Regions from separate parts of the Rhodococcus cercidiphylli genome, predicted to be linked through region 1. Evidence: predicted binding sites of a transcription regulator. Region 1 holds the regulator's gene; each other region holds the start of a gene.

What was found. Region 1 encodes LexA, which represses DNA repair genes until DNA is damaged. Its sites were predicted from a motif close to CGAACANNTGTTCG; they were not measured.
Region 2: the regulator LexA is predicted to act here: its motif matches at 2,107-2,120, upstream of R3P95_RS16570 (HNH endonuclease signature motif containing protein).
Region 3: the regulator LexA is predicted to act here: its motif matches at 1,854-1,867, upstream of R3P95_RS03930 (DUF222 domain-containing protein).

The regions. Positions count from the first base shown of each region.
Region 1 covers NZ_JAWLKE010000001.1:478,649-482,801, reverse strand. The annotation lists gene nrdR (transcriptional regulator NrdR) at 1-281, opposite strand, end outside; gene R3P95_RS02325 (hypothetical protein) at 382-795, opposite strand; gene lexA (transcriptional repressor LexA) at 1,181-1,864, shown strand; gene R3P95_RS02315 (acyl-CoA dehydrogenase family protein) at 1,940-3,082, opposite strand; gene R3P95_RS02310 (uracil-xanthine permease family protein) at 3,232-4,153, opposite strand, start outside.
Region 2 covers NZ_JAWLKE010000006.1:145,029-149,181, forward strand. The annotation lists gene R3P95_RS16565 (hypothetical protein) at 1-559, shown strand, start outside; gene R3P95_RS16570 (HNH endonuclease signature motif containing protein) at 632-2,092, opposite strand; gene R3P95_RS16575 (DinB family protein) at 2,233-2,808, opposite strand; gene R3P95_RS16580 (CPBP family intramembrane glutamic endopeptidase) at 2,814-3,557, opposite strand; gene R3P95_RS16585 (YhgE/Pip domain-containing protein) at 3,577-4,153, opposite strand, start outside.
Region 3 covers NZ_JAWLKE010000002.1:33,533-37,685, forward strand. The annotation lists gene R3P95_RS03915 (tRNA (cytidine(34)-2'-O)-methyltransferase) at 1-374, shown strand, start outside; gene R3P95_RS03920 (DUF4349 domain-containing protein) at 479-763, opposite strand; gene R3P95_RS03925 (DUF6764 family protein) at 1,039-1,593, shown strand; gene R3P95_RS03930 (DUF222 domain-containing protein) at 1,895-4,153, shown strand, end outside.

The sequences.
Region 1 (4,153 bases):
GCACGGATTGCGTCCTCGACCTGCTGTGCCAGCAGGTTGAGCGCATCGTTGTCGACATCTCTGCCCTGGCACGCGCGTCGAACTCCCTTGACGACCTTCTCGCGGCTGAACGGCTCGGTCACGCCGCTGCGCTTCACGACTGCAAGCACTGCTGCCTCGACGGTCGTGAAACGACGACCGCACTCCGGGCAGGAGCGACGCCGCCGGATTGCCTGTCCCTCGTCCATCTCACGCGAGTCGACCACGCGTGAGTCGGGATGCCTGCAGAACGGGCAATGCATGAGGGACCCTCCGTCGTAGCCGATGCTCCGACGACGAGCACGCACATCGGGGCAGTCCACCGAGGATACTCAGCCTTCTCGAACCCGACGGGGGCGGTGGTCATCTGCCGGTCGTGTACTCGACGAGAGCTCCGTCGTGCACTTCGACCACACCGGCCGGCTGCACACCTGCATCGGGTGCGACGGCTCGCAGGTTCGCGATGCCGATCAGACCACCGGCCACGACGACCACTGCGAGCATCCACAACACCAGCGATCGCAGTCGAACCGGCTGGCTCGCGAAGTGCGCGGAGGTCGCGTCGAACTCGCGATCGGCCTCCTCACGATCGGTGACGTCGGTCCACGACGGGTCGAGGACCGGAACGCACGGTGCGCTCTGCGTACGGGGCACCGTGGTGACACCGTGCATCCCGAGGGGACTCCGCAGAACGGGACGGGCCCGGCGACGACGCTCGACGACGGTCGACCGGGCACGGACACCGGCGGCGGTGGGGCGATCGGTGATGATGGTCATCGGAACCTCGACTTCGCTCGTTGGATCGATTGTTCGATCAGGCGTTCGATGGACGCTTGTTCGAAGTTCTATCACGAGCCTCCGACAAAGTCTGCAGAAAACGCGACACGAGTCGAACAGATGTTTGATTCAACAGCTGATACACGCTAGATTCGTGTCAGAAACCACACGCCACACGAGTCGACACCATCAACTCCAGTCCGCGCAGACCTACCCCGCAGACCGGATCCCAGGACACCAGCAGGAGGCCGACAGCATGAAGGACGAGACCTCGACGAGGTCGACCACGCGTTCCACGACGACGGGTTCCAGGACGACCGGAGCCAAGGCCACCGCCACCAAGGCCGCAGCAGGAAAGTCGGCTGCGGAACCCACGTCAAAGGCCATGGAGGTCGGCACCGACATCAGTGCGGGTCTGACCGAGCGGCAGCGGAAGGTACTCGAGGTCATTCGCGCGTCGGTCACCGAGCGCGGCTACCCGCCCAGCATCCGCGAGATCGGCGATGCGGTCGGTCTGACATCGACCTCTTCCGTTGCTCACCAGCTGCGCACCCTCGAGCGCAAGGGCTTCCTCCGGCGCGACGCCAACCGTCCCCGTGCCGTCGACGTCCGGGGTCTCGACGAGGTGCAGGCCGACCAGGCTGCCGCCGCGGTCGACGGTTCGCCCGCGTCCGAGGAACAGGATCGGTTGCCGACCCCGACGTTCGTGCCGGTGCTGGGCCGGATCGCCGCCGGCGGTCCGATCCTGGCCGAAGAGGCCGTCGAGGACGTGTTCCCGCTCCCCCGCGAGCTGGTCGGTCAGGGCTCTCTGTTTCTGCTGAAAGTGGTCGGCGAGTCGATGATCGACGCGGCCATCTGCGACGGCGACTGGGTGGTGGTTCGTCAGCAGTCCGTGGCCGACAACGGTGACATCGTCGCTGCGATGATCGACGGGGAGGCCACCGTCAAGACGTTCAAGCGGTCCAAGGGCGAGGTGTGGCTGCTGCCGCACAATCCGCTGTTCGAGCCCATTCCGGGCAACAACGCCGCGATCCTCGGCAAGGTCGTGACCGTGATGCGCAAGCTGTAGAGATCGTCACGGCAGTGACATGCGAAGGGCCGCAGCACATGTGCTGCGGCCCTTCGCGTTCTTCGGATCAGCGGATCACAGATTCAATCCGCGGCCGATGATCTCCTTCATGATCTCGGTGGTGCCGCCGTAGATGGTCTGCACACGGGAGTCCATGTACGCCTTGGCGATCGGGTATTCCTTCATGTAGCCGTAGCCACCGTGCAACTGCAGGCACCGGTCGATCAGTTTGACCTGGTTCTCGGTGGTCCACCATTTCGCCATGGCAGCTTCTTGGACGGTCAGCTTGTCTTCGTTGAGCAGTTCGATGAACTTGTCCACCATGATGCGGGTGGCGGTGGTCTCGGTGGCCAACTCCGCCAACACGAATCGGGTGTTCTGGAACTTGCCGATCGACTTTCCGAAGGCCTTACGGTCGCGGCAGTACTGGATCGTCATCTCGAGCGCGGATTCCATCGCGGCGGCCGCGACGACGGCGATCGACAGGCGTTCCTGGGGCAGATTCTGCATGAGGTAGATGAAGCCCATGCCTTCCTCGCCCAGCAGGTTGGCGGCGGGCACGCGCACGTCGGTGAAGCTGAGTTCGGCGGTGTCCTGAGCCTTCATGCCGATCTTGTCGAGGTTGCGGCCGCGCTCGAATCCGGGCATGTCGCGTTCGACGACCAGCAGGCTGAAGCCCTGTGCGCCCTTCTCGGGGTCGGTGCAGGCCACGACGATGATCAGGTCGGCGTTGATTCCGTTGGTGATGAACGTCTTCGAGCCGTTGAGCACCCAGTCGTCGCCGTCACGGACAGCCTTGGTCTTGATGCCCTGCAGGTCGCTTCCGGTGCCGGGCTCGGTCATCGCGATCGCGGTGATCAGTTCGCCGGAGCAGAATCCGGGGAGCCAGCGCTGCTTCTGCTCGTCGTTGGCAAGGTCGATGAAATACGGCGCGACGACGTCGTTGTGCAGGGTGAAGCCGATACCGCTGTATCCGCCGCGGGTGGTTTCCTCGGTGACGATGGCGTTGTAGCGGAAGTCCTTGACTCCGCCGCCACCGAATTCCTCGGGCGCTGCCGTTCCGAGGAAGCCCTGCTTACCGGCCTCGACCCAGACGTCGCGGTCGACGATGTTCTGCTCTTCCCACTTCGCATGGTTCGGCGCTACGTGCTGATCGAGAAATTTCCGGTACGACTCCCGGAACAACTCGTGCTCGGGCTCGAAAAGTGTGCGTTCCACGCAGATCTCCTTGTTCGGTGCATACCGACATCGACCTGTGAACGGTGTCATTCGCGGTCGTCGGTACGACTGACATCACGCTCCAACAGTACGTTCGGGACGTCACGGAGGTCGATGACCAAAACGCGCGCGATTCGTGACCGACCCCGCTACCGTGCGCGTTTGCCCGCCCTTCTCGCGAGCGCCGAGACGATCGGGTACCCGAGAAGGATGCCGACGGAACCCCACGCGATACCGCCGAGCTCGACCGATCCGACGGACAGCGTCAGGTCACCGATTCCGGCGACGAGCGCTGCAGCGACGACCATGAGATTGACCGGATCGGTGAAGTCGACCTTGGCGTCGGTCCAGATGCGTACGCCCAGCAGCCCGATGAGGCCGTACAGAACCAGGGTTGCGCCGCCGATGACCCCGTCGGGCACGGTGAAGATCAGTGCACCGAACTTGGGCGAGAACGCGAGCACCGTCGCGGTGATCGATGCGACCCAGTACGCGGCGGTCGAGTAGACACGAGTGGCCGCCATGACGCCGATGTTCTCCGCGTAGGTGGTGGTTCCCGAACCGCCGCCCGCTCCGGCCAGCGTGGTCGCCAGCCCGTCGGCGATCAAGGCGTCGCCGGCCACATCGTCGAGGTTCTTGCCGGTCATCGCGGCGACGGCTTTGACGTGCCCCACGTTCTCGGCGACCAGGACGATCACCACCGGCAGCGCCACGAGGATCACCGACAGCTCGAACGACGGTCCACGAAACTCGGGCAGACCGATCCAGCTCGCAGCGCTCAATGCGTCGAGCCGCGGTTGCGCGATCCCTCCGGTGACTGCGGCGAACACCCAACCCACGACGACGCCGAGCAGGATTCCCAGTCGCCCGATCAGGCCAGGTCCTACCGCTGTCGCCAACAGAATCGCGACCAGGGTGATGGCTGCGATCAGCGGCTGTGCCTCGAACGACGTGGTGGCGGCCGGTGCCAGGTTCAGCCCGATGAGTACCACGACGGCACCGGTCACGACGGGCGGCATCGCCGCGTCGAGTACCCGCTGCCCTGCGAACTTCACCACGAAGCCCACCGCT
Region 2 (4,153 bases), on a different contig from region 1:
GGCATCGAACCCGGCCGAGCCCGCTGCTCCCCAGCAGAACAAGCCGAAGCGATGGAAGGGCCGTGTGCCACTGGTGGCAACAGCGGCCGCGGGACTCGCAGTAGGGGCGCTTGTCGCATCGGCAGTCTTTGCTGCCACCGGGCCGGACGTCTCGCCCGGAGTGTCCACGGTCGCGTCGTCGTCGACGCTCGGGGAGCGGACCGACGGCGGTGGCGGGTCGGATGTACCTTCGGTGCCGGCCGCTCCGGACTCCGCTGACGGATCGACGGTTCCCAGCCCGTCCGACGGTGCTACCCCGCCTGCTCCGGGTAATGGCGAAACCCCGCCTGCTCCGCCCGCGGGTGGTCCGGGCAAGGGTGGACCGGGAGAGGGCGGCCCCGGTCCGGGTGGTCCGGGTAAGGGTGGACCGGGTGCCCTGTGCGCACCGGAAGACGGTGCGACGCCGCCTGCTCCGCCGACTCCGGGTGCTGAGGGGGACGATGCGACTGCGCCTGCACCCCCGGCTCCGGCCGATGGCGCTACTCCTCCCGCACCACCTGTCGCTCCTTCTGGTTCCTGATCCAATCTCGTCCAGCCCCGCACCGTGTACTCGGTGCGGGGCTGGTGTTGTTGTGTGGACGGTGTGCTCGGTTCAGGCGATGTGGGGGCCTGCTCGGGCGTGGGATGGTCTGGGTTGTCGATACGGATCCACAGTTGCTGGTGGGATGATCCCCCGCAAGCGGGAGGTGCCCCCACAGGGGTGGTTGTCGGTGCCTATGAACACTTCCCAATCGGAGTGGTGCATGAGGCGGTGGTGGAATCCGCAGAGTAGGACGAGGTTGTTCATGTCGGTGGGGCCGCCGTCGCCCCAGTGCCGGATGTGGTGTCCTTCGGTCCAGGCGGCGGGTTTTCCGCAGCCGGGGAAGGCGCAGCCGTGATCGCGGGCGGTGAGGGCTTTTCGTTGTTTGGCGGTGACGGTGCGGGCGGTGCGGGCGAGGTTGAGTGGGTTGCCGTTCTCGTCCATCACGATCGCGGTCAGGACACAATCACACGCCAACTGGCGGGAGGTGTTGCGGGAGAGCGGCCCCATCCACGGCAGCCACCCCACCGAAGCGCCGTCGCCGAACAAGTCGCGATACGCGCCGCGATCAGCTGCGACTCCGCCTTCACCGCGACCGCCACTGCCACTGCCGTTTTCGTTGTCCGGTTCGGTTGCTGCGTCAGTGTCGATGGGGCCACCGGTGTTGATGTCGACGGGGTCTGCTGTGTCGGTGTCGGATTCTGTTGCTGCGCGTGAGGTTTCGTCATCGGTGATGTCGTCTTCGCCGCCGCAGTTCTGGAGGTCGGCGAGATCGCGCAGAGTGATGTTCAGGTTCAGGTGCTGGCGTTCACCGCCTTCGATGGGGCGATCACTGGAGGCGAGGTATTGGTCGAGGATGTGGCCGAAGGCGTCGGCTCTGCGCTTGGCGGGACTGCGATCGTCTGTGATTTTGAGTGTCCCGGTTCCGTCGGCGGCGGGGCGGGGTTCGGTCAACGGGGAGAGGGCAATGAGCAGCTTCTCGCCGGTGATCGCATCGAAGTCTCCTTTGAGCACCAGCCGCCCGTTGAGGGTTGTGGAGGCGAAGAGTTCGTTGCGGTCGGTGTTCTCGGCGGGTGGTTTCTTGGTGCCGAAGCTGTCTTCGAGTCTGGTGATCGCTGCTCGGATGCGGCCGGTGCGTGCGTCGGGTCCTGTCGCAGATTTGATCAAGGCGGCGCGGGCCATATTGCGACCCTCTTCCGGGAGGTTTTCCGGTGGGGTTTCGGCGAAGGTGAGGATCAGGGCGGCGTGATCGACGGTCATGACACCGGTGTTGACGGCGGCGGCGATGTCGGGAAATGCAGCAATGCCGCGGGCGAGAGCGACGATCTTGGTGGCTTTGGACGGTGAGAGCAGGGTGGTGGAGGTCAGCCATCCGGCGGGTCCGGGGAATCCGAGTTTCTCCCGGCTGACGCGGGTGTCGATCTCGGCGACGAGAGCGATCCGGCGGGCTTCCAACAGCTGGATTCGGTGGGAGACCGCGGCAGATTCGGCGAGCAGTTCGCTCTCGCTCAGTTGCCAGATCTCCGTGGTCATGGAAGCCAGTGTATCGAACGCGCGTTCGACTGACAACCGTAGTGCAATCGAAAACTATTGCCCTGCATAAGGATTCGAGATCCGGAACCTGTCGGAGGCGTGTGATAGGCGTTGGTGGAACCTGACGTCAGGCGATGCGCTCAGTCAGCTTCTTTGGCAACGGTTTCCAGCTCGGCTCGATATGCGGCCCACCAGGCTTCGTTGCCGTCGGTCATGTTCTCGTTGCCGAGTCGTAGGCCTACGGAGTTGTCGATGAGTTCGCGCACTATGTCCGCATGCCCAGCGTGCCGGTTGGTTTCGGCCACGAGGTGCACGAGCACGCGGTGCAGGGTTACTTCCTGCTTCTCGACGGGCCAGTGCAGGACGCGTCCGACGGTGTCGAGGTCGTTCGTCTCGATGGTCCTGTCTGCGTGCTTCCAGGCCTCGCGGTACAGGGCGACAATGGATTCGGTCGATTCGTCGGCAGCGGCCCACATGTCGGAGTTCAGGCGGGCCATGGCCGCTGCCTCCAATTCCGCGAACCGAGCTGGAAACTCACGTCCGAAGGTGGGGCCGAAATAGCCGTATTCGACGATCGACAGGTGCTTGATCAAACCCAACAGGTTCGTACCGGTCGGCGTCATCGGCCGTCGTCTCTGGTATTCGGTGAGGCCGTCGAGCTTCCACAGCATGTTCTCGCGGGCGATTTGCAGGTACTGGTGCAGCTCGTCCTTCATGCCGTTCAGCTCACCGACGCGTGCCAGACGAGTGCTGCGGCGAGTGCGCCGAGTCCGTTCAGCGACCAGTGCAGGGCGATGGGCGCGATCAAACTGCCGCTACGACTACGCAGCCACGTGAACACGACACCCGCCGCCGCAGTCGCCACCACGGCCAGCGCTATGCCGACGATCTGCCCGAACAGCCCGCCGCCGAGAAATCCGCTCAGCCCCACGTTGCCCGCCGTCAGTCCCAGCGACGATGCGATGTGCCACAGACCGAACAGCAGAGACCCTGCAGCGAACACACCCCGAGCCCCATAGATGCGGCCCAAGGTGCCGTGCAGCACCCCGCGGAACGCGAGCTCCTCCGGGATGACGGTCTGCAGCGGAATGACGATCATCGATGCGACGATGGCGGCGGAGACGGTTGCGTATCGATCGGCCATGAAGAACGGGCGGGTCAGTGGCAGCAACGCGCCGATCGCGACGACAGTGAGGACGACCCCGACGGCTCCGACTGCGTACAGGGATCCGGTCCTCCACTGCTTCGGAGACAGTCCCAGTTCGGCCCATCCCAGACCGCGTCGGTTCGCCAGGACGACCAGCAGGACAGCGGCGATCGGAACCGTCGCGATACTGGCCCACACCGTGGTGAAGTGCGCGATGAGGTTGGTGCCCACGAGTACGAGGACGACGATGGCGACGTCGAGGTAGGCGTGGAAGGCACGTCGGGGTTCAACGCTCCCGGCTGGATTCACAGCAAGCATTGGATCGAGTGTACTGGCGTCAGCTGTGAGCACCCGATGAATCGAGGCTTCGGTCGAGGCCTCTGCCGTCGTAGATGCGGGTGAACACCACGCCGAACACGAGTCCGATGAGCAGCCCGAGAGACGTCATGCCCACCGAGTGCAGCAGCCCTGCGTCGAGTGAGGCATTGAAATACAGGATCGAGCGGGTGCCGAGGAAGATCTGATGCATCGGCTCGAACTGCGCGAGCCAGGTGAAGATCGGCGGACTCGCTTCGAGGGGGATGGTGCCGCCCGATGACGGCAACGCCAGGATGATGAACACGATCAGATTGATCAGCAATCCGGCCGTGCCGAACGCAGACATCACCGCCAACGCCGTGATGCCCACCGCGGTGATCGCGAATGCGCCGTACGTCCACAGGGTCCATGCATGGGTGATCGGCATGCCGAGCAGATGGCTGATCAGCAGATACAGGGCAGACACCAGCATGGCGAGAACGACCATCACGAGCCATTTCACGAGCAGCGTCTGGAAGCGGTTGATCAGGGTCGGTCCGCGGTGGATGTACTTGGGACCGATCTCTGTGGGTGTGAACCCGAGTAGTCCGTCGACG
Region 3 (4,153 bases), on a different contig from region 1:
TGGTGGGTCCGCTCGGCTTCGACATGTCCGAGCCGAAGCTCAAGCGGGCAGGCTTGGACTACCACGACCTGGCGTCGGTGACGGTGCACGATGACCTTCCCTCGGCGTGGGCCGCGCTGGCACCGACTCGCGTGTTCGCCTACACCGCCCACGCGGCCCGGTCCTACGCCGACGTCGCATACGAACCCGGTGACGTCCTCCTGTTCGGACCGGAACCCACTGGATTGCCCGACGACGTTCTGGACGACCCGCACGTGACCGATCGGCTGCGAATCCCGATGATTCCCGGCCGCCGATCGTTGAACCTGGCGAACGCGGCAGCAGTGACGATGTACGAGGCATGGCGCCAGCACGGATACGAAGGCAGCGTCTGACGGGTTGGCGTTCGACCGCGCTCGAACGCCCTAGCTGTCGGAGCGCGCTCTGACCGAAGGTGCGTTGGGCGCGGGCGAGACCGTGGTCGCGTCGGATCGTGAGTTCAGGTCTTCGACCATCGACGTAGACGGCCAGCATCTTCGGCCTCGGAGGTGAAACTGATTGTGAGCGTCGACAAATCGATCCGGTACGCGAGGTAGTTCTTCTGTGACACCGACCTGTCGAGTTCGCCCTGTCGGCTCGACCGTGTCGATTCCACCTCGACGAGATCGGCAGTATTCGACGCGGCCGCGGTCGGATCGTCGGCGATCAGCGAGAGCCGTCCGGTAACGATTTCCTTGCATTCGATCGGCGCCGGGGCCCGCTGCCGGGCGGAGTCGACTGCCATCTCGTGCGCGAGCGCCGGCCCTGCCAGAGAAGTCGAACAGTCAAGTGGTGGAGGCACATTCGATGGATCGGAAGCGGAGCACAACAGCAACACGAACGCGCATCCGGGTACCGCGACCGCTGCAGTCAGGGTGCGGGGAACCGGACTTCTACGACGATTCATCCCCGGACGCCAGCGGCACCGTTACACAAACCTCACCGGCTTGCTGCCATGGACTCGCAGGGCGGGGTACCGTGTGCCGCACCGGCCCGTTTCGCTCGTGAAGGAGCTTTCTTTTGTTCTCTGTTTCCCTCCCCCGTCTCTCGTCCTCCAACTCCTCCTCCGCGCGCACGTCCAGTCGGTTCGGTAGTCGAATTGCCCGCACCGCAGCAATATTCGCCATGGGCTCGGGATTGACGGTTGCAGCCCTGTCGGGCACGGCCACTGCGTCGGCAGCCCCCGTCAACTGCGTGTCTCCGCCCTCGGCCAACGACATCCAGGTCGACGACACCGCGAGCTGCGGAGCAACCTCGAACGGAACCGGACGGGCCACCGCAGGTGCTGCCGACAGCGGCACCGCAGTCAGCGTCAACGACGGCCCGGGCTCGACGACCACCTACGCCAACGGATACGGCGTCGCCCTCGGAGCGAGCAAGAATGCAGGGACGGCGTACTCACTGGCACTCGGCGGCGGAATCGCTCACTCGTGGGCAGACGCCGGACAGACGACTCTCGCTGTCGCCGGGTGGGGATCCGGCGCTACCTCCGAGGCTCAGGGCGTCGATTGCGTCGGCCCCTTGTCACTGGCACTGAACCTCACCAGCGGCCAGTTCTGCGTCCTCGGTAGCTGATCGCCCGGTTGCAGGCACAAATCCGGTCTACGGAGCCGATTACCCCGACACGAACTCGTCGAGGTAATCGGCTCCTCCTACATACACGGTGTGACCGGACTTCCTGGGCCGCTCCGCACATCCCTCGGGAAGCCGCGGCGCGGCTCGTTCGGTTTGCTCGAGGACTCCGACGGCATGATCACCACCTCTGACCAGCAAGCCAGCTGCCCCGAAGCGCCTTTCCGTTCTTGTCGGTGGGTCGAGATAGTCTTCTTTCAGTTCGAACGCACGTTCTGAATGTTGCTCACCGGGGGGTGAAAAAATGGGTGCAGTACCGACCGTGTCATTGGAGGCGTTGACCGCTGCCGCGCGTGAGGAGAATCGACAGGCCGCCCGCAAGATCACCGCCTGCTATCGCGTGCACTGCGACTGGGTCACCCGCGACTCCAAGCACAAGCATTACAGCCGGTATGGGCGCACCGAAATGTCAGTGGCGTTGGGCTGCTCGGCGACCGTCGCCGAAGCGTATGTCTCGATCGGTGTCGCCCTGCACACGCGGATGCCGCTGGTGAAGACCGCGTTCGAGGCAGGCGATATCGATCTCGCGCGGGTGCGGACGGTATGTCGGATCCTCGACAATCTCTCCGACGACATCGTCACCCGCGTCGAAGCCGACGTGGTCGAGGCGGCGCGGAGGTCGTCCCCGGGCCCGCTCGAGCAGGCGATCTGGGACATCCTGCTGCGCGTGGCACCCGAGGAAGCGGCCGCGTTGCGGGAGTTCGCGAAGAAGTTCCGGACCGTCACCTACAGTCCCGCCGGAGAACTCGCCCGCATCCGAGCCGAGCTGACCGCCCCCGAAGCCGCCGCCGCGTGGCAACTCCTCGAAGAGATGGCCGATACTCTCTGCCCGAAAGACCCGCGCGGGAAGAAAGAACGCCTGTGCGATGCATTCATGGCCCGCATGCACGGCGAACCCCGACTGGCATGCCTGTGCCAACGCACCGACTGCCCCAAAACCGAGGCGACATTGCCGGATCGGCGGGTGCCGTTGACGATGATCACCGTCGACATCGCCACCCTCATCGGGCTACTCGCCAACCCGGCCTATCTGGCCGGGCACGGTTCCATCGACCCCGATCTCGCGCGAGAGTTGGCACGCAACAGTCACTGGCAGATCCTGCTCACCGAAGCAATGACCCTCGCCGAGAAACTCGGGCTCGCTGTGCAGAACCCGGAGACCGGGGAATGGGAACAAACACCGAAAAACCCCACGCCGGAAACAGAAGAAGATAAGGATCCGCCGACGAACACCGACCCGGCACCATCAGCGGCAGCGGCAGCGGCATCAGCAGCGAACACCGGCTCGGCAGCACGCGGGAACAGGACTCGCACAGACACAGCATCGGCAACGGACTCCGAGACCGGATGCGGCACTTCCACCGATACCGATGCGACCACTGCACCGGAAACGGAACCGGCGAACGAATCCGCCGCAAGCAATGACCCCGCCACCGAATCAACCACCGCACCATCACCCACCCCAGCTTCTTCGCCGACAAGCGTGACGGCAACGACCACCTCGCCCTCGCCGACAATCGTGATGGCAACGGCCACTGCGCCAGCACCGGCGACAGCAGCGGACTCGGCCTCCGGCCCGGGAACAAATCCCGGCGGTGGCTCCGCTGCAGCACAAGCACCTGCGCCGATTGCGGAGCCAGCACCCAGCGTTGCTTCCGATACACGTTCAGCTGCAACACAACACGAACGGTCCGACACCGCAACGGCGGCACCGACGGATGAAACTTCACCAGCAATGGAGGACGGACCATCGAGTCCGAGCGCTGACACATCCTCACCCACAGCTGACAGCAGCGACAACCAGCGACGCCCGCAATCGCTGACCTCCGCCGCAGCCCTGTTCTGCACCCACACACCCCTCGGCCGGGGCACACGGCACAGCTCTGCCCTCGACCTGGACGACATCAGACACCCCGCCCACAACATGAGAGCACTCGACCTACGCTCGGCAATCCGGCTGAACAACCCGACGACCCCCACAGGCCACACACCCGCAAACCGCACACCCTCAGGCCTCTACCTCGGCAACGCCTCCCTCGCCGCAGCACTCGAAGCCGCCATCGCCGCAGACCCCACCCTCGGAAAATCAGTACCCCGCGACCCACTCACCGACCGCGCCCTGATCTACCGACCCGACACCCTCACCACCGCCGCCGTCCGACTACGCGACAAACACTGCCGATTCCCCGGCTGCCACCGACCCGCCGCACGCTGCCAACTCGACCACATCACCCCCTTCGACCACGCCAACCCTCGCGGCGGCGGCTGGACCACCGTCAACAACCTCCAATGCCTCTGCGACTACCACCACTCCGTCAAAACCGCCGGCTATTGGAAGGCCGTCATGCTCCCCGGCGGAGCGATCCTGTGGACATCGACATCCAAGACCACCCGAATCACCCTGCCCACCAACGCAACATCCGTACCCATCCTCGGCAACGACCTCAGACCACACATCCCCACCACACCGAAACGATCCGGCCACATCGCCTACCCCAACCCA